2 linked regions of the Rudanella lutea DSM 19387 genome follow. The protein of the gene in region 2 binds, or shares a complex with, the protein of the main gene of each other region. Links are inferred from orthologs where the notes say so. Each region holds a gene or a part of one and is shown on either strand. Other genes may lie near its edges.

The links.
Region 1: the proteins of tsaE (region 2) and tsaD are in contact, whole or in part, in a crystal structure (PDB 6N9A), measured with the Thermotoga maritima proteins. The link is inferred for Rudanella lutea DSM 19387 from one-to-one orthologs. Residues at the interface, in WP_004082108.1 of Thermotoga maritima: Leu37, Gly38, Lys46, Lys57, Val59, Lys60, Ser61, Thr63, Phe64, Thr65, Leu66, Met67, Val69, Pro71, Tyr82, Arg83, Leu84, Asp86, Asp88, Phe89, Asp93, Ile128, Asp130, Glu131, Arg134; in WP_004082750.1 of Thermotoga maritima: Cys10, Asp11, Arg49, His50, Leu82, Gly84, Gly135, Gly136, Glu154, Thr155, Leu156, Asp157, Asp158, Ser159, Glu162, Asp165, Lys166, Arg169, Leu170, Tyr175, Lys213, Thr214, Leu217, Tyr218, Gln221, Arg222, Asn324.

The regions. Positions count from the first base shown.
Region 1 is NZ_KB913013.1:4,371,536-4,383,045, reverse strand. What follows is about bases 5,555-8,349. They hold tsaD (tRNA (adenosine(37)-N6)-threonylcarbamoyltransferase complex transferase subunit TsaD), read right to left. Parts: upstream 7,554-8,349; coding sequence 6,555-7,553; downstream 5,555-6,554. Other genes in these bases: RUDLU_RS0118140 (translocation/assembly module TamB domain-containing protein), read left to right, coding at 7,724-8,349; RUDLU_RS0118150 (MOSC domain-containing protein), read right to left, coding at 5,673-6,542. Also shown: RUDLU_RS0118185 (sensor histidine kinase), read left to right, coding at 1-178; RUDLU_RS0118180 (LytR/AlgR family response regulator transcription factor), read left to right, coding at 262-1,002; RUDLU_RS0118175 (DUF3298 and DUF4163 domain-containing protein), read left to right, coding at 1,046-1,843; RUDLU_RS0118170 (VF530 family protein), read left to right, coding at 1,853-2,077; RUDLU_RS0118165 (hypothetical protein), read right to left, coding at 2,121-3,044; RUDLU_RS0118160 (Nramp family divalent metal transporter), read right to left, coding at 3,246-4,610; RUDLU_RS0118155 (UbiA prenyltransferase family protein), read right to left, coding at 4,687-5,535; more of RUDLU_RS0118140, read left to right, coding at 8,350-11,510.
Region 2 is NZ_KB913013.1:2,403,855-2,415,533, reverse strand. The notes cover bases 5,333-8,296. They hold tsaE (tRNA (adenosine(37)-N6)-threonylcarbamoyltransferase complex ATPase subunit type 1 TsaE), read right to left. Parts: upstream 7,040-8,296; coding sequence 6,626-7,039; downstream 5,333-6,625. Other genes in these bases: RUDLU_RS0109955 (RagB/SusD family nutrient uptake outer membrane protein), read right to left, coding at 7,260-8,296; RUDLU_RS0109965 (alanine dehydrogenase), read right to left, coding at 5,336-6,544. Outside these bases: ppk1 (polyphosphate kinase 1), read right to left, coding at 111-2,342; gyrB (DNA topoisomerase (ATP-hydrolyzing) subunit B), read right to left, coding at 2,496-4,505; RUDLU_RS0109970 (hypothetical protein), read right to left, coding at 4,836-5,240; more of RUDLU_RS0109955, read right to left, coding at 8,297-8,987; RUDLU_RS0109950 (SusC/RagA family TonB-linked outer membrane protein), read right to left, coding at 8,989-11,679. UniProt on the Escherichia coli protein: Required for the formation of a threonylcarbamoyl group on adenosine at position 37 (t(6)A37) in tRNAs that read codons beginning with adenine.

The sequences.
Region 1 (11,510 bases), 2.0 Mb from region 2 along the record:
CGGCTTCGGTCTGAAAAATACCGCCCAGCGGCTCGACCTGCTGTATGGCTCACCCGCCAGCTTCCATATCGTGCAGGAAAAAGAAGATGTTGTTTGCGCTGAGATTGTCATTCCCAGCCAGTCAGACACCATTTTCCGCAAGAATGACACCAAAAACATAACCTCTCAGGCCGCCTGAAACCCGGTGCGACCCGGTAAGTTGTTGTCGTACCCTATGACAACGGCCTGAATCTGAACTTGATTATCTGACAAATACCAACCATGCGAACCCTGATTGTTGATGACGAACGTTTAGCGCGGAATGAGTTGCGCCGACTGCTTGAGAACTTCCCCAAAATTGACATTGTGGGTGAAGCGGCCAATGCCGACGAAGCCCTGCCCCTGATCGAGGATCTTCAGCCCGACCTATTGTTTCTGGATATCCAGATGCCGGGCAAAAATGGCTTCGAGCTGCTACAGGCTATCGAAGGCAAAGCCCCCGATGTGGTGTTTACAACGGCCTACGACGAGTACGCTATCAAAGCGTTTGAGTTCAACGCGCTCGACTACCTGCTCAAACCCATCGAGCTGAACCGGCTTACGGAGGCTATTCACCGGGTTGAAGAAGAATTGCAGAGTCACCCAACCGAGGCCCCGCGCCCAAGTTCGGAGCCCGGCACAAAAATTCTGGGCGAAAACGATCAGGTGTTTGTGAAAGACGGCGAGAAATGCTGGTTCGTTAAACTGGGCAAAGTGCGGCTTTTTGAGTCGATGGGCAACTATGTCCGGCTTTACTTCGACGATCAGAAACCCCTCGTACTCAAGTCGTTGAATGCCCTCGAAGACCGACTCGATGCGGCTACGTTCTTCCGCGCTAACCGCAAGCACATCATCAACCTCAACTGGATCGAGAAAATCGAACCCTGGTTTAGCGGGGGCTTGCTGGTGACCCTGCGGGGGGGCGACAAAATTGAAATCAGCCGCCGACAGGCTATTCGATTCAAGGATTTACTAAGTTTGTAAGAACGCTGGCGCGGTCGGTTTGGCCGCGCCGGTGCTTCTGTCCATGCGCATCCCTATTTTCGGTTTCTTTTTTGGCCTGCTAACAACCCTTTGGTGCTGCAACCAATCGGACGATGGGTCGACAACTACACTCAAACCTATTACCTACGAATACACCGGCGAGGGCCGGTGCGACACGGCTAAGAACCGGGGGGTAAAGGTATCGGCAGAGTATTTCGAACTGGTGGGTACGTCGCCCGCCACCCGAAGCATCAACGACTCTCTGCGGGCGATGGTGGCTACGGGCATCATCAACTGGGTCGATAGTACGGCATTGGCGCAGACACCCGCTGCCCGTACCGATCTGGGCAAAGGGGCCGCCCTATTCTGGGAGAGCTACCGGCAAATGGGCGAAGAAGGCCGTATGTTTGGCGGCTGCTGGGAACTGGAAATTCACTGTGATTCGATCTACAGCAGCCCCGAAATTCTGACCGTTCGGCAGGCCACGTTTACCTACTCAGGCGGTGCCCACCCCAATACCCAAACGACACTGCAAAGTTTTGACCGGCGCACCGGCCATGCCCTCAAGCTGACCGAAGTGGTGTCGGACACAACAGCCTTGCTCCCGCTGGTCGAACGGGCGTTTCGGCGACAACAGGAGATTCCGGCCAATGGGGACCTCGAAGCCGCTGGCTACTTCCTGCGCGATGGGCAGTTCTTTCTGCCCGGTACGTTCGGCATAGGCCGCGAAGGGCTCATTTTTCTGTACAATCCCTACGAAATTGCGGCTTACGCAGTCGGACCTATTGAGCTGACGGTGCCTTACGCTCAGCTGAAAGCGCTTTTGCGGAAAGAAAAGTAGTGTACGCCCATGACGCCCCAACAGCCCAACAACCCTCTGCACGGCAAAACTCTCGAAGCAATTCTGAACGAGCTGGTCGACTATTACGGCTGGGATGAACTCGGCGACCGCATTCGGATCAACTGCTTTCAGAGCAACCCCAGCATTAAATCGAGCCTTACGTTTCTGCGTAAAACGCCCTGGGCCCGGCAAAAAGTTGAAGACCTGTACGTTCGGATGCTCCGACGCCGGTAGTTGCCCCAACTTTATTTACCAACGGCCTTAAAGGCCCAATTGGCTACCGGGCTTCTACGTAAAACAGAAGGTCGCGCCAGGTATCTACATCCGGGTAGCCATTGGTACCGGGCAGAATCTGAACTCGTTGGCTAAAATCGGCTGGAAAATGAGCCGACGCGAGCGCCTGGGCATTGGCAGGGTGCGTAAAATCCTGACGGGGATCGGCGGAGACGGGCGGGAACAGACCGTTACCATCGCGCCGGATAGCATGACCCGCTGCATACTTCCCCGTGTAGTGATTGGCTAAGGTAAAGCCACAATCGAGCCCCATCTGGTCGAGCATTACCAGAAACGCATAGCGTTTACCCGGCTGTAGCCAGATCGGTTTGGCATCGGCAAACACAAAGCGCAAATACCGACCTTTCAGGCTGGGATGATCGGGCGGGACAGGCACGTCGGCCGAGGCAAAGCCAAAGGCCACTTTATCCGGGAAAACAGCCCCCGAAAACACCCCCAGCGACCGGTACTCCTCGCCCACCAGATAGTCGTCTCGTTCGGCAGGGATGGGCAAGGCGGGCCGATTGTGCGGAAACCCGTGAAACGCGTTCGTTGCCCCTTCGGAGCCGTTGGTGTGCCGTATGGGTTCGCCGGTCACTTCAAACAGTTGCAGCGATATGCCTCGGCCATACATGCCTGCACGAACCACGTTGGTTCCGTATCCGGTCGACACCGTGATGGCGGTCAACTGTCGGGCCACGGGCCCAGCATACGTAAACGTCTGCCCCAGATCCCGATCCCGTTTGATGTAGGGTATTTCACGGCCATCGGGCGTAAAATATCCCCACGGCTCTGCCTTGTACGGCGATGTTCCCGACCATTTGTAGCTATTCTCCCCATCGAACGCGACGGATGTATTGCCCCCGGTATCGTAACCGTCATACGAAGCCACGACGTTGGCAGTGGGTGGTTGCGCTACGACAGACACCTTCAAATTCGGTATCTGACCAAAGCCAACCGTCGACCAGACCAACAGGAAGCACAAGCAGATTCTTCGGAAGACATATTTAGTATTCATACCTGAATGCAGAATGAAAAATGCACAATGGACAACGACTTATTTATTTGATTATCAGTCTATTATTTATTTATTCTACATTATGCATTACCCATTTTATTTCGACTCCGTTCATAGTACTTGCCATACCCCGTAGACACTAACCCCCAGAATAGCCAATACGCTGAGCCAGAGCCAGAGATCGTAGGCCCGCGAGGGCTGCAAACTCGGCGGCAATTGCCGATACCGAAACTGAAGGGCCGCCCAAACAACCACCAGCAACAGCACCGAGGTAGCAACACCACCCAGCAGAATCATCAGCACAGGCAGTTTGATAAACAGGTACAACACACACCACAGCGCCGGGAACGCCCACGACAACTGCGCCACGGCGCGGGTGCGGGCCTGTGGGTTAGTAAAGTTCAGCCAGCCCAGTTCGCCAAACGCATCGGCAAAGATCCGCGACCAACTGGCCGTAGCCGTGAAAAGAGTCGAATACAGAACAAAGAAAGCCCCCACCATAAACGCTACCCGCGCCCCATCGCCGAGGGTGGCCGTAAACAACCGCGACAACGTCTCGACCATGGCGTAGCCTTCGGGCACTTGCCCCTCCTGCGCGTGCAGCAACGAGGCCCCCAACAGGTAAAACGCAGCCGTTACGGTAGTGTACACGACCATGGAGCAAAGGGCGTCGAAGGTCATGACCCGAATCCAGCCACGGGCCCGCTCGGTCCACTCCGCCGAGTCGTCGCGGGGGCCGGTATAAGCCGCGTACCCTTTTTCGATACACCAGTAATTGTAGTACATGATTTCGTCGCCCCCGACGCCCGTAATCCCGAAAGCCGCCAGGGCTACGCCCACCGTTTCGGGCGGTAGCGAAAACGACAATCCACTGGCCAGATCGGCTCCGCTGATGGCGAAAGCCGTTTGCTGGAGCAAAAACAACGACAACAGAATTAGACTGGTAAACAGCAGAATCATTACGAGCGAACCCGACTCAACCCAGCCGTAGCGACCGGTGGCAATAAGCCCGGCCGCCGACCCCGCCGAAATCACCGCCCATGACCAGACTGGCAGCCCCGGCCACGCCATGTGCAGCACCAGTGCCACGCCCCCGACAATACCGCCCACCTGCAATACCTTGAGCGTTTGTAAACTCAGCCAGAGCCAGATAGTCCAGTTGGCCTGCCCCAACCGTGGGCCGGGCAACCGATTCATCGACTGCATGGTGGGCACGCCGGTGTAAATGGCGTTTTTGCCAAACTCAAGCTGTAAGGCCACCTTCACAAAGCAGCTCACCAGAATCACCCAAAATGTGATAAAACCGGCTTTTGCCCCCAGCGCCGTGGTGGCAATCAGTTCGCCCGAGCCCACAATAGCGGCCGACATGATGAAGCCGGGGCCGAGGTGACGAAGGCTTTTCAGAAACGTAGGGGGGGCATCCCGCACACGTTCGGGCGTGAGGGTGTACAGGTCGGAGGGCGGAGTTGCGATCAAGGGAGTAGGCGTTTACCCGTAAAGCCTAAACTCGCCGTGACATAATCAGATCGGGGCCCGATTTACAGGCGCTCGCCTAAAGCACCAGAGCGGGCAACCAGAACACGGCATCGCCAAGCCAGCGGTAGCGCTCGTGTTTGCTGTAATAGCCCGGATACCGTTGGATCACGTACAGCACCACGCTCATGATCCCCAGCATCAGGGCCGACCGTTGCGCAAACCGCAAACCGCCCCCTACGCTGCCGTTGTCGGCCATGAGGCATATACCAAACGCAGCCGCCACCACGCCAAACGTGAGCCAGCGCAGAATTTGGTCGCAGGCCATCGACCCCCAGGCCGTAGCGAGAGAATAGGGCCGGGCACCCGTGTACGGTTCAGTTTGTTCGAACAGATCGAAAAGGAGCAGATTCTGAAACGCGATGGCCGTAAACATGAGTCCTTCGGTCCACTCGACGGCCGAAATCGACGCTCGTTGCGCCCACACGCTCCCCCACACACCGGCCGAAAACAGAATAGCCACCAGCGGCTCTTTGAGCAGGAGCGCCGGGTGCCGGGTCGGCAACCGAAACACGGCCAGCACGTAGCCGGCACAAATACCACCGAGAACCAATCCGAATTTCCAGACCGGTTTAGGCAGAAAAAAAACCAGAATACCCGCCAGCAGGGCTGCCCCCGCAACTATCTGCCCCAATAGGTTAGCATGCGTACGGTGAAACGTATGCCGGGGTGTTTGCGGGCCACTCGCTTTGCGTACATCCAGCAAACGATCGACGGTGTAGATAATCCAGACCACCAGCGCCAGCACAACGGACGTAGCCCAATGAATAGGCACTACGTCGGAGAGCCGGGCCGCCATCCGGTTCGACAACACAGCCCCCAGTACCACAGGCAGGCTCAGATAATTAAAGGTATAAAGTGGTCTCAATCGGTTGTAAGTGAATGTACAATGAATAATGCACAACTGAAAACAATTTATTCCCTTGACTGTCAGATTGTTTATCCATTCTACACTGTACATTATTCATTAAATAGTACTTCGTTCTGAGCGGGTAATCCGGCTCGCTACAGTCGGGCCTCCAGATGTTCGATCACCGACACCAGATCGCCTACCCGCACAACACCGCCCGCACCGGGCTGGAGCACCGCGTTTTGCCCAAACAAAATCTTATGGTCGATCTGGCGATAGGTAGCCAGCGTTCGGAGGGGCTCGTTGCCTTTCTGCGCGGTTTCGGGGTCAATCGTCGTCATGGTGCAGCGAACGCAGGGCTTCACCCCAAAAAACGATACGTCGCCCACCCGAAAATGCCCCCAGCCGTCCTCATCGTGCGGGCCTGCCGTACCCGATACAACCAGATTGGGTCGAAACCGGCTCATACTGACCGGCTCCGCCAGCCGTCGGTTCAACTCATTCAGCGACTCGGCACTTGCCACCAGATACGGAAACCCGTCGGCAAAGCTAACCGCCGGTGGATGACTCTGGTGGCGAGGAACCCGATAACCTGAGGAAACGGGCCGGGTAACCGTGTCAGGCATATACACCAACTGACATACCGTGCCGAGCATCTGACTAAACCAGGCGTCGGCCTCGGGGCTCACCAATTGTCCTTCAAACGGGGCGCTGTCCCATACCTGTACCGATACGGTGCCGCCCCCGGCTGCGGGGGTCAGGGGCACAGTCAGTACCGAGCCCGGTTGGTGCCGGTGGTTAATCTGGAGCGTTTCGCCCGGTCCGAAAGCCACGTCGAGCAAAGCTATGTTGGGGTATTGCCGCTGCGTCATCATCCGGCCTATCGGCAGCCCGTCGACCCGTTTCGGCTCTACGAGCATAAACCGGCGGTCGTGCCGGAAACCCCGTTCTTCGACCGTCGCTTCGGTCACCGAAATACCCGTCAGCGATTTTACCGGGTACAGCACCAGTTGAGAAAGTCTCATACACGCGAAGGGTTAAAAACTCATGCGCGGCAACGGGCTTACGTCCTGCCCCACAAAGTCCGACTGGTCAAATTTAAACTTGGCCGCCATAGCAATCATAGCGGCATTATCGGTACAGTACTCAAAGGCCGGGATAAAAACCCGCCAACCCAATTCCTGGCCGGTTTTTTGCAGAGTCTCCCGCAGCCCACTATTGGCCGACACCCCGCCCGCAATGGCAATGTCGCGGATGCCGGTTTCGCGGGCCGCCCGCTTGAGCTTGGTCAGCAGCATCTGCACGAGCGTGTGCTGGATACTGGCGCAAATGTCGGGCAGGTTTTGGTCGATAAACTGGGGATTGTTTTTGGTCTGATCGCGCAGAAAATACAGGATAGCCGTTTTGATACCACTAAACGAGAAATCGAGACCGGGCATTTCGGCGAGCGGAAACCGAAACGCCAGCGGGTTACCCTGCCGGGCGTACCGGTCGATGAGCGGCCCGCCCGGATACGGCAGGTTGAGCAACTTCGCCGATTTGTCGAAGGCTTCGCCCACGGCATCGTCCTGCGTTTGGCCAATCACTTCCATATCGAGCGGAGCCCGCACCAGTACAATCTGGGTATGGCCCCCGCTCACGGTGAGGCACAAAAACGGAAACGCCGGATTGGTATCGCCGATAAAATGGGCCAATACGTGCGCCTGCATGTGGTTTACCTCGATAAGCGGGATGTTGAGCCCGAGAGCGAGCGCCTTGGCAAACGAAGCCCCCACCAGCAGCGAACCCAAAAGGCCCGGTCCGCGCGTAAAGGCAATGGCATCCAGTGCGGTTTTCGGTATCTTTGCATCGGCAAGGGCCCGCTCCACCACCGGCACGATGTGTTGTTGGTGGGCACGCGAAGCCAATTCCGGAACAACACCGCCGTATTGTTCGTGGATGAGTTGCGCGGCAATGACATTCGAGCGAATCTGGTTGTCCACCAGAACAGCCGCCGACGTCTCGTCGCAGGAAGATTCGATTGCTAGTAAATTCACCGGACAAAAATACAAGTTACCGTTCAATCGGTTGCGCACCAGCAATGGGCGCTTTTGCGTTTAGAATGTAGTTTTGTGTAGCAACACCCCTTTTTTAGGCATATCCATTAAACAAAGGAGGGTCAAATCCATCTAAAGTCCATCGGTCGGACACCCAGCTTCCTCAGCGAATGCGTGATTTCTTCGCCATACTTGTCAAATCAATCGGCTACGCCCTGATGGCGGTAGTGGCTTTGGTATTGACCGTGGCGATTGGGTTGCAGATTCCGGCAGTACAAACGAAGGCCGTGCGTCAGTTGGCTGGGTGGGTGTCGGCCAAGATGCAGTTTCCGATTGATATTCAGCACGTTTCGATCAAATGGTTCGATTCGATGGTGCTCGAAGGCGTCACCGTCAAAGACCGGCAGCAACGCCCCATGATCGACGTGGAACGGCTGGAAGTGAACTACAACCTGCGCAACCTCATCGACTCGTCGGCGCACAACATTCACCTGGATGAGGTGCTGCTGTATCAGCCCGATGTACGGCTGGTGAAAAACCCACGCACCGGCGACCTCAACATCGACGAATTTATTGCCCGCATTGGCGAGTTGCTCGCGGCCGACACCACCCAGCCCCAAAAGCCCGACAACAATGTGCCGTTTACGATTGGCCGGGCTACCGTGGCCGATGGATCGTTTCAGTTCGATGATCCCCGGCAGGCCCGGATGAACGACCGGCGGTACTTCGACTACTACCACTTTCGGCTCGAACGCATCAACGGCAACGTTCGCAACTTTCTGGCCCTCGGCGACACCATCGCCCTCGACATCAGCAACCTCAAAACCGTCGACCGCGATTCGCGATTGCGGGTACACAAGCTGAACACGCAGTTTTTGTGGTGCGCCAAAAAGATGGAAATGAACGATTTATACGCCCGCATCAACGAGTCGACGGTGCGCGAACAAATTGTGTTTCTGTACGATAGTCCTTCAGCCTTCGGCGATTTCAACCGGGAAGTAACCATGATCGGGCGGCTCCGCAACAGTCTCGTTACCTCCGCCGATCTGGGGTATTTTTCGGAGTACCTGCGGAACCTGCGCGAAACCTGGGCCCTCACTACCGACTTTGTGGGCACGGTCGATAATTTCAAGCTCCGGCGTACCGACCTCCGCTTCGGGCCCGGCCTTCGGAGCCGGTTAGCGGGCAATATCGGATTCAAAAATCTGCCCCGCACCGACAACATCATCACCGATTTTGACTTTACGCCTTCGGAGGTGAACATGGCTGATATTCGGCAGTATTACCCCGACAAGGCCTTTAACGACGTGGTGCAGCAACTGGGCACCGTTACGTTTGCGGCTACGTTTGCCGGGCTGTTCGACGATTTCAAAACAGCCGGTACCTTCCGTACGGCTCTCGGCAACGTTACGGGCGATCTGAAGCTGAAGCTGGGCGAGCAGTCGGCACAGACCACCTACACCGCCAACCTACGGGGCGAAAACTTTGCGCTCGGTAAACTTATCAATCAGCCCGATCTGATTGGGCAACTCGACGGGCAAGGTCGCATTACGGGCCGGGGTGGCCTCGACCTCACCAAAGCCTCCGTCGACATCGACGGCAAGCTGACCCGGTTCGGCTTTCAGGGCTACGACTACCGTAACTTTACGGTACGCGGCAATCTTCAGAAAGCCTTTTTCCACGGGCAGGTAAGCCTACGCGACCCAAACCTGAGTTTCGACCTCGACGGCGAGAGTGACCTGGGCAGTCCCCGTAATCATTTCGACATCCGGGGCGCGGTGCAACACGCCAACCTGCGTGCTCTGGGCTACACCAGCGACACCCTCACGGTCAGCACCGAGCTGGACGTAATCATGGACGGCAACACGATTGATCAGCTCGAAGGGCGGGCCAATTTCCGCAACGCCATGCTGGTACTCAACCGGCGCCCCCTCAACATCGACACGCTACAGGTGCTGTCGGCGATTCAGCCCAACGGTCGCCTGCTGACGGTCGATTCGGATTTTCTGACGGCCGAGCTACGGGGTAATTTCCTCCCCAATCAAACCGTCAACGACCTGACCACGCTCGCCAAAGAGTACGCCCTCTACTTTACGGGCGACCTCAACACCCGGCAGGCCTACTACTACCGCAAGCTCAACCGGGCCAAAACCGGCCCCTCAGACCGGTACGATATTCAGTACCGATTCGCGACCCGCAATCTGCAACCCCTGCTCGATTTTGCCCTGCCTTCGGTACGGGTAGCGCAGGGTACCACGGTGGAAGGCCGTTTCTCGGTCGACCGGACAGCCCTGCTCACCGCCAACGTACAAACCGACTCGCTCCGGATCGGCGACATTCGGCTGGGTGCGAGCGAAGTGGACCTGACCACGTCGAAGTTTGTCGATAATCAGGAGGTACTGGCCTCGGTAGTAGCCACGTCGCAAAAACAGGCCCTGGGTAGCCTTGCCCCAACCGAGAATCTGCTGATTGAAGCCGCCTGGGACGTAGATCACATCGACTTTTCGAGCAGTGTGCAGCAACAGAACAGCACCAACCGGGCCGACCTGAACGGAGAACTTCGGTTCAGCGGCAACGCGCTCGATCTGATGTTTCACAACTCGAAAGTTCGGGTTCTCGACAGCACCTGGACCGTCAGCCCCGATGGTCTGGTGCGGAAAGTCGGGCGCAACTACACCCTTACTGACCTCATGCTCTCGCACAGCGATCAGCGCGTGATGGCCTCGGGTCGGGTTGGCACCGATACAGCCGCCGTGCTTCGGATTCAGGCCGATAACTTCCTGCTCGAAACCCTCAACCCGCTCCTGAATACCCGGCTGGCGGGTACGCTCGACGGCACCGCCAAGATCCGCAACGTGTACCAGACCCCGATCGTGGAGAGCAACCTGACCGTAGACCGGCTGCGGTACGACGATTTTCTGATTGGTAACGTCAACGGCCTGGGGGTGTATGACCCAAGCGGTCAGCGAATCAACATCGACGCCCGGCTCAACCGGGATGGAGTCGATGCGCTCACCTTGCGGGGCAGTTATACACCCGTCAACACCGACGAGGCTTTTGATCTGAAAGCTGTGTTTACCAATGCCGACCTGCGCGTGCTCGAACCGTTCACCGAGGGGCTGTTTTCCAATATTGGCGGCACGGCAAGCGGCACCATCGACCTCACCGGGCCGGCTACAGCACCCGTGTTGAAAGGGGCACTGGACGTCCAGAAAGGCCGCCTGACGATGGATTACCTCAAAGCCGAAGCGACCTTCGACGACCGGGTGTATTTCGGTGATGGCGAGATTATTGCCCGTCGGCTCACCTTGCGCGACCCGCTCGGCAACATCATGAACCTCCGGGGCGGGGTGTACCACGATCAGTTTCGGTATTTTCAGCTGCGGTTCGATGCCGACCTGCGCAATTTCCGGATCATGAACACCGCGGCCAAGGATAACGACCTGTTTTACGGAGCCGCCTTTGCCACCGGGAAAGCGGAACTGTACGGCCCCATCGACAACCTGACTATTCGGGCTGATGTGACCAGCAACAAAGGAACCCGCATCTACATTCCGCTCGATCAGGCCACCTCCGTATCGTCGGCCGAAGACGACTTCGTCCAGTTTGTCGACCGCACGCCAGTATCGACCACGGCGGTCAGCACCAGTAACGCCCTCGCCAACATCGACAAAGCCGAGCCGACCCTCGATCTGTCGGGCATCAAAATGGACTTCAACTTCGATATTACGCCCGATGCGTACTGCGAAATCCAGCTCGACCGCCAAACCGGCGACATCATCAAGTCGAACGGGGCGGGCCGAATCAACATGCAGATCGACACAAAAGGGGCGTTTTCCATGACGGGCAACTACGAGATTCAGCAGGGCGAATACACCTTTACGTTCGAAAACGTGATCAACAAGCGGTTCCAGATTCGGCCCAACAGCCGCATCACCTGGACCGGCGACCCCTACC
Region 2 (11,679 bases):
TTTGCTTTTGTCTTTGTACGTGAATGAACAATGCACAATGGAGAATGACTCATCCTGCTGTTTATGAGCTTGCTCGTTATTCATTCTACACTGTCCATTCTACGTTTAATTTACAGGTTAGCGATGGCGTGTTCCTCGCTTTCGTCGAGATGAATTTCAGGCGCCGGTTTGTCCATATGCTCACCCTCGAAGAGCCGGGCCTGCATCACATCCGACCAGTTGACGTCGAAAAAGCGCTGGTGAATATTAAACGGCTCTTCGCCTTCGGCAACCTGGCATTTCTGGTACGTACCGTCTTCGGCCAGTTCGTAGGCGTTCACGTTGTCGCGCAGGTTGTAGCTCAGAATATGGATGGCCTGCTGTTTTACCCGGTCGTCGGCCAGCAGAAACAGCGATTCGATCCGCCGGTCGAGGCTCCGCACCATGATGTCGGCACTACCGCCGTAAACCTTGGGTTTGCCATTGTTGTGAAAATAGAATATCCGGGTGTGTTCCAGGTAGTCGCCTACAACCGAGCGAACGGTAATATTCCCACTTAAGCCCTCGCGTTTTGGCCGCAGACAGCAAATACCCCTGACAATGAGCCGGATCGGCACACCCGCTTGTGAAGCCTGATACAGCTCATCGATCACGGCTTTGTCTTCGAGCGAATTGATTTTGATGCAGATACCGCTCGGAACCCCCTGCCGGGCGTTTTCGGCTTCGGCCTGAATTAACTCGATTAGCTGGTTGCGCATGTTGCGCGGGGCCGTAATCAGGTACTGGTACCGGTTGGGCAGCGAGTGCCCCGTGATAACGTTGAAAAACTCGGCAATGTCGCGCGTGATAATTTCATTGGCCGTGAGCAGGCCAATGTCGGTGTACATTTTCGAGGTTTCTTCGTTGTAGTTACCGCTCGACAGGTGCGCGTATTGCACTACGCGGTCGCCTTCGTTACGCACTACCAGCAGCAGCTTGGTATGGGTTTTAAACTTGCTGATGCCGTAAATCACGAAGCAACCCGCTTTTTGCAGGCGCTGAGCTTCCCGAATGTTGTTTTCTTCGTCGAAACGCGCTTTTACCTCAAACAGTACCGATACGTGTTTACCGTTTTCGGCGGCTTTGAGCAGGGCTTCGGTCACGCGCGAATGCTTAGCCAACCGGTAAATAGTCAGCTTGATGGCCAGCACCGTAGGGTCCTCGGCAGCCTGTTCGAGCAGCTGAAGTACCGGTTCAAAATTATTGAACGGATGATGCAGAAACAGGTCGCGCTCCCGGATGGTCTCGAAAATGTCGGCTACCTTCTCGCGGTTCAGGCCCAGTGGGGGGACCGGCGGATGTGGCACGGGCATATCATCCTTAAAATCAGGGTATTTGATGATCTGCCACAGGCTGGTGAAGTCGATAAGTGAGGCTGCTTCAAAGAGGTTATAATCGTCGATTTCCCACCGTTTTTTCACCAGCTTGATCATCCACTCAACACTGGGCTCGCCGTAGTCAACCGTTTGGGTTTCAACACGCACCACCCGCCCGAGTCGTCGGTTCTTGATTTTCTGCTTTACCTCGTCGATGAAATCCACCTCGGCATCGTCGCTTTCTTCGAGCGTGAAATCGCCGTTGCGCGTAATCCGAAACAGGTTTACGGCCAGGATCTCGACGTTGCGGTACAACTTTTTGATGTTGTGCCGCACAATTTCCTCAATGGGTAGAAACAGGGTCTCGCTTTGCCGCTCAAATGTCATGAAGCGGGGCAGGTTGGCCGGAATCTGCACAAACGACAGCCGCTGCCGGTCGTCTTCATCGCCCGACAGAATCTTGCGGCCGTCGGCCACGTCGGTGTTTTGGGTCACGACCCCGAAGATCAGGACTTTAGCCAGCAATACCGGGAAGGTATGCGTGTAGTCGTAGATCATGGGGGTGAGCGTCGGGTAGATCGTCCGGTCGAAATAATCGTTGGCCTGACTTTGTTCGTGCCGGGTAAGGTCGGCTATCTGAACAATACGCAGCTCGTTTTTCTGAAATAGGGGCAGGAGTTCGTTCTGGTACACGGCCTGTTGCTCCTGACTGAACTGCTGCGCGGCCGTGAACAGGGCTTTGCGAAACGGAATTTCGCGCAGACCCGAATAGTCGACCCGCTGTTTGTGGTAATCAAGATAATTGTACAGACTACCCACCCGAATGGTAAAGAACTCATCCAGATTCGATGCCGTAATGGCCAGAAACTTAAGCCGTTCCATCAGGGTTCGTTCGGGGCTACGCGCCTGATCGAGTACCCGTTCGTTAAATTTCAACCAACTCAGATCACGACTGAGGTAGTCGCTCTGATCAATAACACTGCTTACTTTTTCGCTGACTTTAGCCATATGACCAGGTTCCCCCGCTGAGGAATGCTTAGGGTTCGTCAGTTTATTGATGAATTGTTTCAACATGGGTTCAGATCGTTCTTGTGTGGGCTGTCTGTCAAAGTAAAACAAAAAAGCGGGCTGTTCTGCCCGCTTTCGCAACTGTTTTTATACTTAAACGTCCACTCGGGCGTATTTAGCGTTCCGTTCGATAAACTCTCGGCGGGGCGCCACCTCGTCGCCCATGAGCGTTGAAAAGACGTGATCAGCGTCGGCGGCCGACTCAATCGTTACTTTCTTGAGGCTCCGGCGCTCGGGGTCCATCGTGGTGCTCCAGAGCTGTTCGGCGTTCATCTCACCCAGACCCTTGTAACGCTGCACGTTTACGTTCTCTTCCCGGCCCGAACCGGCCAGCTCACGCACGGCCTGTTCGCGCTGTTGCTCGGTCCAGCAGTAACGCTCTTCCTTCCCCTTTTTCACGAGGTACAGGGGAGGCTGCGCAATGTACACGTAACCGTTGTCGATAAGCGCCTTCATGTTGCGGTAGAACAACGTCAGAATGAGCGTCCGGATGTGCGACCCGTCGACGTCGGCATCGGTCATAATGATGACCTTGTGATACCGAAGTTTTTCGAGGTTCATGACCGTCTCGTCGTCTTTCTTTTCGAGTCGAACGCCGAGGGCCGTCCAGATATTCTTGATTTCTTCGTTTTCGTAGATTTTATGCTCAAGGGCCTTCTCTACGTTCAGAATCTTACCACGGAGGGGTAAAATGGCCTGAAACGCCCGGTTACGGCCTTGTTTGGCCGTTCCACCGGCCGAGTCCCCTTCCACGAGGTAAAGCTCGCAGCGTTCGGGGTCGGTATCTGAGCAGTCGGCGAGTTTACCCGGCAGGCCGGCTCCCCCCATAAAGTCTTTACGGTCGGCCATGATCCGCTTGTACGCCTGTTCGGCAGCAATGCGGGCCTGAGCCGACACGAGCACTTTTTTCACGATGCCCTGCGCCGTTTTGGGGTTTTCTTCCAGCCAGGTTTCGAGCAGTTCGTCCATTGCCTGACTCACGGCCTTCACCACCTCCTGATTGCCCAGTTTGGTTTTGGTTTGCCCTTCAAACTGAGGCTCCTGCACCTTCACCGAAATAACGGCCGTAAGCCCCTTGCGGAAATCTTCGCCCGTAAAGGTGAGCTTCCCCAGATTCTTGAACTTATCGGCGTTCTTGTCGGCGTATTGCTTCAGTACCCGCGTGAGGGCCGAGCGGAAGCCCTGCACGTGCGTGCCGCCCTCGTGGGTGTTGATGTTGTTTACGTACGACAAGACGTTTTCCGAGGCCTCGTAGTTGTACACCAGGGCCACCTGCACGGGCGTAGAGCCTTTGGTGCTCTCCATGTACACGGGGGCCATGCCGTCCAGCGAAGGCCGGGTTTCGTCGAGGTATTTTACAAACTCAACCAGGCCACCTTCTGAGAAAAACTCGGTCTGATTGATAGGCTCGCCGGTTTCGTCGAGCTCCCGCATGTCCTTCAGGAAAATCCGGATGCCTTTGTTGAGGTAAGCCAACTCGCGCAGACGGCCCGCTACGGTGTCGTACCGATACACGGTTTCGGTGAAAATGCTGCCGTCGGGTTTGAAGTGGGTAATGGTCCCGGTATCGTCAGCTTCGCCAATCACGCGAACGTCGTACTGCGGGATCCCGATTTTGTATTCCTGCTCAAAGATTTTGCCTTCGCGGTGAACCTCCACGCGGACATCGGTCGAGAGGGCGTTCACGCAGGATACCCCCACGCCGTGCAAACCACCCGACACTTTGTAGGTGTCTTTGTCGAACTTACCACCGGCATGAAGCACGGTCATGGCAATTTCGAGGGCCGACTTGCCCATTTTGGTATTGATACCCGTTGGGATACCCCGGCCGTTGTCGCGCACGGTGATGGAGTTGTCGGCATTAATAGTGACGTGTATGGTGTCGCAGTAACCGGCCAGTGCTTCGTCGATAGAGTTATCGACCACCTCCCAAATCAGGTGGTGTAATCCTTTGATCCCAACGTCGCCAATATACATGGCCGGGCGCTTGCGCACAGCCTCCAATCCTTCAAGAACCTGGATGTTGTCGGCTCCGTACTCCCCCAGGGGGGCCGAGTCGGCGGTATTGGTCAGAACGTCGGTTTCGATCAATTCGTTTGTCATAGTATGCTCGTAGAATATCAGCGAATCGGTTTTGTCAGGGGTCTGGAAAAACGCTATAAATAGGCGTTATCAGATGGTAAAAATACAAAAAACATTCGTCATTTCCTACGATCTGCTCCAAGATTGACTGAATGCATAAAAAAACGTGGTCCTTGCAGAGAACCACGCCCAAAAACGTGTTTTTGCCCTTAAAACGTGGTCTTTAGTGTCATTTCGACCGCCCCTGACCGGGTGGCCAACATTCGGGTAAGCCGATGGTCGGATTTGCGCCAACGTTCTGGGAAAAATCTTATTAATTTACTGCAACCGATTGTATGAGCACAGAGGGGGTCAGTCTTCTGGAAACGGGATGTACACAAACCCCGCAAACTCGTTGTGCACTACAAACAAGCAGCAGTATTCATCGGGGTTTTTGTAATGCTCCTTGAACAGCTCGACCGACTCCGGCCCGATGAGCTGCCGTTGCACAAACTCGTCCACAAACGTGGCTTTGTAGTCCCACGTATTAGCCAGCTCTTTGGCCCCAATCAGCAACTGACCCAGTTCCAGGGGACGTTGAGAGGCCACAAAAATGGGATAATCCGAAAAGCCACGCTTCCGGATTTGGTACGAAGCCTCTTTGAGCTGATCGGCCACCAGCACAAAATCGGCTGAAATCAACCCCATCAATCGTTTGTTGATGTCGGGTGAGTTCGCGTCGTCCAGCAGGACGTTTTCGTTACTATGGTGTATCATGTCAGTGAACAGTTAACAACGAGCAACCAACAGTGAACCACGAAAGGTACTATCAGACTATTGGTTGTTCACTGTTGGTTGTTCGTTGTTCGTTGTTAAAACCGTGCGGCCAGCAAGAGCTGCAAATCCTTAAATCGCATACTGAACTTGCGGGCAATGTAGGCATTGGTCAATGTGCCTTTGTGGGAGTAAACACCTTTCATGAACCAGCGGTTCTTGTACATCATTTCTTCGATGCCGCCAATGGTGCCGGTTTCGAGCAAAAACGGCAAAAAGATGTTGCTCAAAGCCATGCTCGCCGTGTGGGCTACGCGCGATGCAATGTTGGGCACGCAGTAGTGAATGATGCCGTGGTGCTGAAACGTGGGGTTTTTGTGCGAGGTCATGCGCGACGACTCAAAGTTGCCGCCCTGATCAATGGCTACGTCGACAATGACGGCTTCGGGCCGCATTCGTGACACCATCTCGTCGGTTACAACCACGGGGCTGTGCCCATCGTCGCCCCGGATGGCTCCAATCACCACATCGGCCCGTTCGATGGCCTCAGCCAGGGTGTCGGAGTCGATAATGGCGGTGTAAATAGGTTGCCCAACGGCGTATTTCAGGCGTTGCAGTTTGTAGAGGTGCCGGTCGAATACTTTAATGTCAACGCCCATACCGTGGGCCGCCCGGATCGCGTATTCGGCCACGGTGCCCGCGCCCAGAATCACCACTTTGGTGGGAGGTACGCCCGTGATGCCGCCCAGAATGACGCCCCGCCCGTTGACACTGCTGAGGTACTCGCCCGCAATAAGCATGACGGTACTGCCCGCAATTTCGCTCATGGTTCGGATCACGGGGAGCCCTCCGCCGGGATCTTCGATGTACTCGTACCCGATACCGGTAATCTGTTTTTCGTTGAGCCGCTCGAAGTACCGACGCTCGTGCGAGGGCAGGTTGAGCGCCGAAATCAGGGTACTGCCCGACTTCAGGTAGGCAAACTCATGATCGACCAGCGGCTCTACTTTCAGAATCACGTTCGAGTCGAACACTTCTTCGGGTGAATACACAATCTGAGCCCCGGCTTCGCTGTAGTCGTTGTCGCTGAACTTGGCCCCGGTGCCGGCCGCCGTTTCGACCACCACCCGGTGACCATGGCGTACCAGAATCGCGACGGCCTCGGGTGTGAGGGCGATGCGGTTTTCCTGAAACGAAACCTCTTTGGGCAGGCCAATCTGAAGGCTGTGCTTATCCGTTCTGACGGCCGCCGGGGCTTCTTTAGGGTACAAAGCCGTTTGCTTGGCTAATTCCTCGAATCCAGTCACTTCTTTAAGTGATGAGTTATAAGTGATGAGTGATGAACGAGAAGCTTTAAGGGCTCATCGTTTATCGCTCATCACTCATCGTTAACTTATATTTACAGTGCGCTTACCGGTGGGATCGGCCGTAAGCTGTACCCGAAAATGCGGGGTTGGCCAGAGGGCTTCAATGCGTTCGGGCCATTCGACAAAGCAGTAGTTGCCCGAGTCAAAATACTCTTCCAGACCAATATCGAGTGCTTCGGCTTCGTTACGGAGCCGGTAACAATCGAAATGATAAATCGGGTCTCCGCTCTGGGTGGTGTATTCATTGACGATCCCGAACGTGGGGCTCTGTACCACGCTGACCACGTTTAGGGCCCGGCACAGGGCTTTAATGAGCGTGGTTTTCCCGGCACCCATATCGCCCTCGAATAGCCAGACCCGATGCGGCCCGGCCTCGCTGAGCAACCGGTTGGCAACCTCATCTAATTCGTCCAGCGATTTGAAGTGAAGTGTCATAGCGTCCCTAATAACGTCACGAAGATACGATTTTTCAAGCTGCTACCCGACCGGTCGGTTACTTTCCGGGCTGTAGGCAGCTGGCCCGATTATACCCGCTGCCCGATGAGCTGCGGGCTCAATGCAGACAAAGGGAGAGTGGGTAAAATGCCGAAAGTCGGCCTGTACACACGCAGACGTATGCACAGGCCGACTTTCTGGCGTTTGTAACAGGAGCGGTTTAGTAACCCGGATTTTGCTCTAGCGTGGGTTTTCCGTCTTTCTGGCTGTTCAGAATTTCCTGCAACGGAATCGGGAAGTACTCGTGCTTACCTTTCACAAACTGTACCCCTCTGAGGTAGCTGCGCTTGGCGCTCTCGGCCGCGTAGTATTTGTTCAGCACCTCGTCGGCAATGCCCCAGCGTACCAGATCAAACCGGCGGTGGCCTTCCATCGCAAACTCCAGACGCTGCTCAAACTGCACCGCTTTGCGGGCCACGGCGCGGTCGGTCCAGGCGGTTGCGTACTCCTTAATGAGATAGTTGGCGGCTGGCGTTCCGTCGGCGTTTTTCACAAAACCATCGGGGTTGGCGGCCCGCTTCCGAATCCGGTTGACGTAATCGCGCGCTTTTTCGAGATCGCCGATTTCGGCTTCGATTTCGGCCAGCCACAGCAGTACGTGGCTATACCGGATCATGCGGTAGTTGTTGGCGTTCAGACGGGGGTTGCCTGCAAAGGTGTTGGTACCCACATCCGAACGATACATGACGTGCTTCTTGGGCGAGTAGGGGCCACCGTAGGCCTGATCGCGCACGTAGGCTTTACCGGGGTGAACGCCCCAGTCGAGGTACGGAACGCCCCGGCGGCCCACCGTCCAGTCGAGACGAGGGTCGAGCGTGCGGGTTTCGGGCGTAAATGGAGCTGTCGACTCAATGCCCTGGTCGCTTTTTACGTCGTTGTCGTTAAATGTATCGATCAGAGGCAGGCCACTGGCGTCGGTCTTGAACGCGTTAACGAGGTTTTGCGAAGGCTGGAAGAACCCACAGCAGGTTGTGACGCCCCCACCCCCGTACGGATAGTTCAGGGTTGAGCCGGCATTGCCGTTTTCACCGCCCGACGCGCCGTCGTTGACCGAGTACTGCACCTCAAAAATCGACTCCGCGTTGTTGTTGGTTACAGCCCGGAAGTTATCGTGGTACCGATCCATCAGCCGATATTGGTTGCTGGCAACAATACCCTCTAGCAGGGTTTTGGCTTCGGCGTATTTTTTCTGGAACAGATACGCTTTGGCCAACGTAGCCGCAGCCGCCCACTTGGTAGGCCGCCCAGCCTGGGTTTGTTTGGCAGGCAGAGCCGTGTAAGCCGCATTGAGGTCTTCTACAATTTTGGGCCAGATGTCGGCCGTATTGGTCAGCTTGGCACTTTCGAGGTTGTTGGGGTCGTACATCTTCTCGTCGATGTACACCACCTTGTTATACATTTTTTTCAACTCGAAGTGAAAGTGGCCGCGCAAAAACCGGGCCTCCGCCGTTACAAGAGCTTTTTCGGCATCGGTCATGTCTTTGGCACCGGTCAATGCCTGCAGGGCATCGTTTACCCGCGCAATACCATCGTACATACCCCGCCATTTGCCCCGGAAATAGATATTGTCCGACTGGATGTTGGCCTGCTCGATGAGCGAAATAGGCGGCTGGTCACCGGCAATTGTTCCTTTGTAGGCATCGTCGGAGGCTACACTGCCGTACACCCAGTTGTCGGCGCCAACCTGATACGAGCGGTAGGCTCCTTCGGGCGTGGCCCAGCCGTCGAGCAGGGCGTAGGCACCCGTCAGCAGGGCGTTGACACCCGCTTTGTTTTGCAACGCCGTGGCCGACAGGGCGGCTTTGGGCTGCACATCTAAAAATTTATCGGAGCAGGACGAAGCCGCTACCAGACAGAATATGAATAGGATGGAGGTAATGCGTTTCATCTTAGAAAGAAAGGTTAAGGCCGAGTAATACAGTTTTAGCAACCGGGTACGCACCACCGTCGACACCGATCTGGCGGTCGTTGCCGGCTGAGTAGTTCCGCAGGTTGATTTCTGGGTCCATACCTGAGTACTTGGTAAACGTCAGCATGTTCTGGCCCTGGATATATACCGACAGACCACCCACCTGAAGCTTGTTGAGCAGGGCCTGGGGTAGCCGGTACGTAAGCTGAATGTTTTTCAGCCGGAAGTACGAACCCGATTCGAGGTAGTACGTCGAGGGCTGAATACTCACCTGATCGCTTGAGGTCAGGCGGGGCAGAATGGCATCGGTCGCACCGGGCCGCCACGACTGGTAGAGCATCCGGGTAGAGCGGTTACCGCCAAACGTCGGGAAGTCGGTCCAGTATTTTGTGTAGTTGAAAATCTGGTTGCCCTGAACGCCCTGACCAAACAGGGTAAGCGAGAATGTACGGTAGTTTACGCCCAGGTTCAAGCCATACGTGAAGCCGGGGTGCGGGTTACCAATGATAGTCTGATCTTTGGTGTTGATTACCCCGTCGTTGTTCACATCGCGGAACTTGAACCGGCCGGCTACGTTTTCTGTGGTGGCATTGCCAAACTGCACCGGGTGCGCCTTGGCTTCTTCGTTGGTTTGGAAAATACCATCAACAATATACCCGAAGAACGACGAAATAGGGTGGCCCTGCTGGGTTACCACGAAGTTCTGAATCCGCTCATCGTTGATACCGAAGTACTGCGTATTAGGGTCGCCATTCGTTTTGGTTACCTCGTTGCGATACGTGCTGAAGTTGGCCGAGATGTCGTAGGTTAGGTCGCGGAGGGCAGTACGGCCATTGTACGTAATGGCGAGGTCGATACCCTTGTTGCTCATCTTACCGATGTTCTGGAATGGCACTGAGGCTACGCCCTGCGTGAGCGGAGCCGCCACTGGGAACAGCATATCGCTCGTTTGGCGGGTGTACCAGTCGAGGGCCACCGTCAGGCGGTTTTTAAACATCGAAGCATCGATACCGATGTTGGTGCTGGTTGTGGTTTCCCATTTGGCCTTTGCGTTACCGAACTGGGTAAGTTCGTAGCCCGGCACGGCGTTAGTGCGCGAGCCGTTGAGGTCATAAAACGACGTGATTGGGTTGGTACCAAACTGGGTAAACGAGTTGTAGTTACCAATTTCCTGGTTACCCGTTTGGCCGTAGCCAACGCGCAGCTTGGCATCGTCGAGCCACGATACATCTTTCAGGAAGCCCTCCTGCGAGAAGCGCCAGCCCGCACTGACAGCCGGGAAATAAGCCGTTCGGAAGTCGCGGGCAAAGCGTGACGAGCGGTCACGGCGCAGAGTTAAGTCGAGCAGGTAGCGGTCGTTAAAGGCGTAGTTGACTTTAGCGAACTCCGACGCGAGGCTCCAGTTTGAGGCTGTTCCGTTGTTGGTTTGAACCCCCGTACCGGCGCTCAGGTAGCGGTTGTCCAGATCGTCGACGGCGAAGTTAGTCCGGCTGGCGTCGAAGGTCTCGAAGTAGCTCTTGATGGCCTCTGTACCAGCAATAATGTTGAGCCGGTGCAGGCTCCCCAGGTCTACGTTGTACGTCAGGGTGTTGTACCAGGTCCAGGTCCAGTCGTAGTTGTTGCTCGTCTGAAGCAGGTTTGACCCCCGGGCTTCGGCCGATTCGATATCCCGAATCGTGTAGTTGCGCAGGTTGAAGATGTTGTAATCAATACCGAAGCTGGTACGGGCGGTCAGGTTCTTGGCCACATCAACTTCGGCAAAGGCATTCCCGAAAAGCCGGATTTCCTTCTGCACGTTGTTGCGGTTCCGATACAGCAGCGCTACCGGGTTGTTGGCATTGTCGAGGTCGCCCCCGCGTGTACCGGCAAAGGCCCCGGTTACGTCGTACACCGGAATAATGGGCTGAATCCGGTAGGCAAATGAAATCGGGTTACTTTCGGCGTTGTTGCCGTTGGGCTGCCCGATACGCTCGCCATAGGCTACCTGGAAGTTTTCGCCCACGCGCACCCGCTTGGTCACGTTAAACTCGGTATTGGCCCGCAGGGAGTACCGCTTGTAGCCGGTGTACTGCATAATTCCCTGCTGGTTGAAGTAGTTCAGGCCCATTGCGTACCGGCCCGATTCGTTACCGCCCGATACCCCCAGCTGATGGTTCTGAATCGGGGCTACCCGGCCGAATACTTCTTCGAGCCAGTTGGTACCTTCTTTATTCGCCTTGGTAATGAGCCATTTGGTCTTGTTGAAATCGGCCCCGTCAATGTTGTTTCCGTAGTTGATGTAATTGCCGCTGGCATCGCGGGCTACGCGTGGATCGCCTTCAAACGCACCGCTCGGAAATACATAATCAGGAATAACGGGTGTGGCCCCATTGCCAAACTGCGAGTGAACGGGGTTGCCGTTGGCCGCTACAGCCCCGGCGTTTTTCCGCGATTCCCAAACCAGGTCGGCGTACTCTTTGGTGTTGAGCATGTCGAGCAGTTTGCCGTGCCGCTGCGAGCCGTAGTAGGTGTCGTAGGTAAACTTGGGCTTACCGGCTTTGCCTTTCTTGGTTGTGATGATCACCACCCCGTTGCCGGCCCGCGATCCGTAGATAGATGAGGCTGATGCATCTTTCAGAATCTGCATCGACTCGATATCGTTTAGGTTGAGGGTGTTCAGATTCCCTTTGGT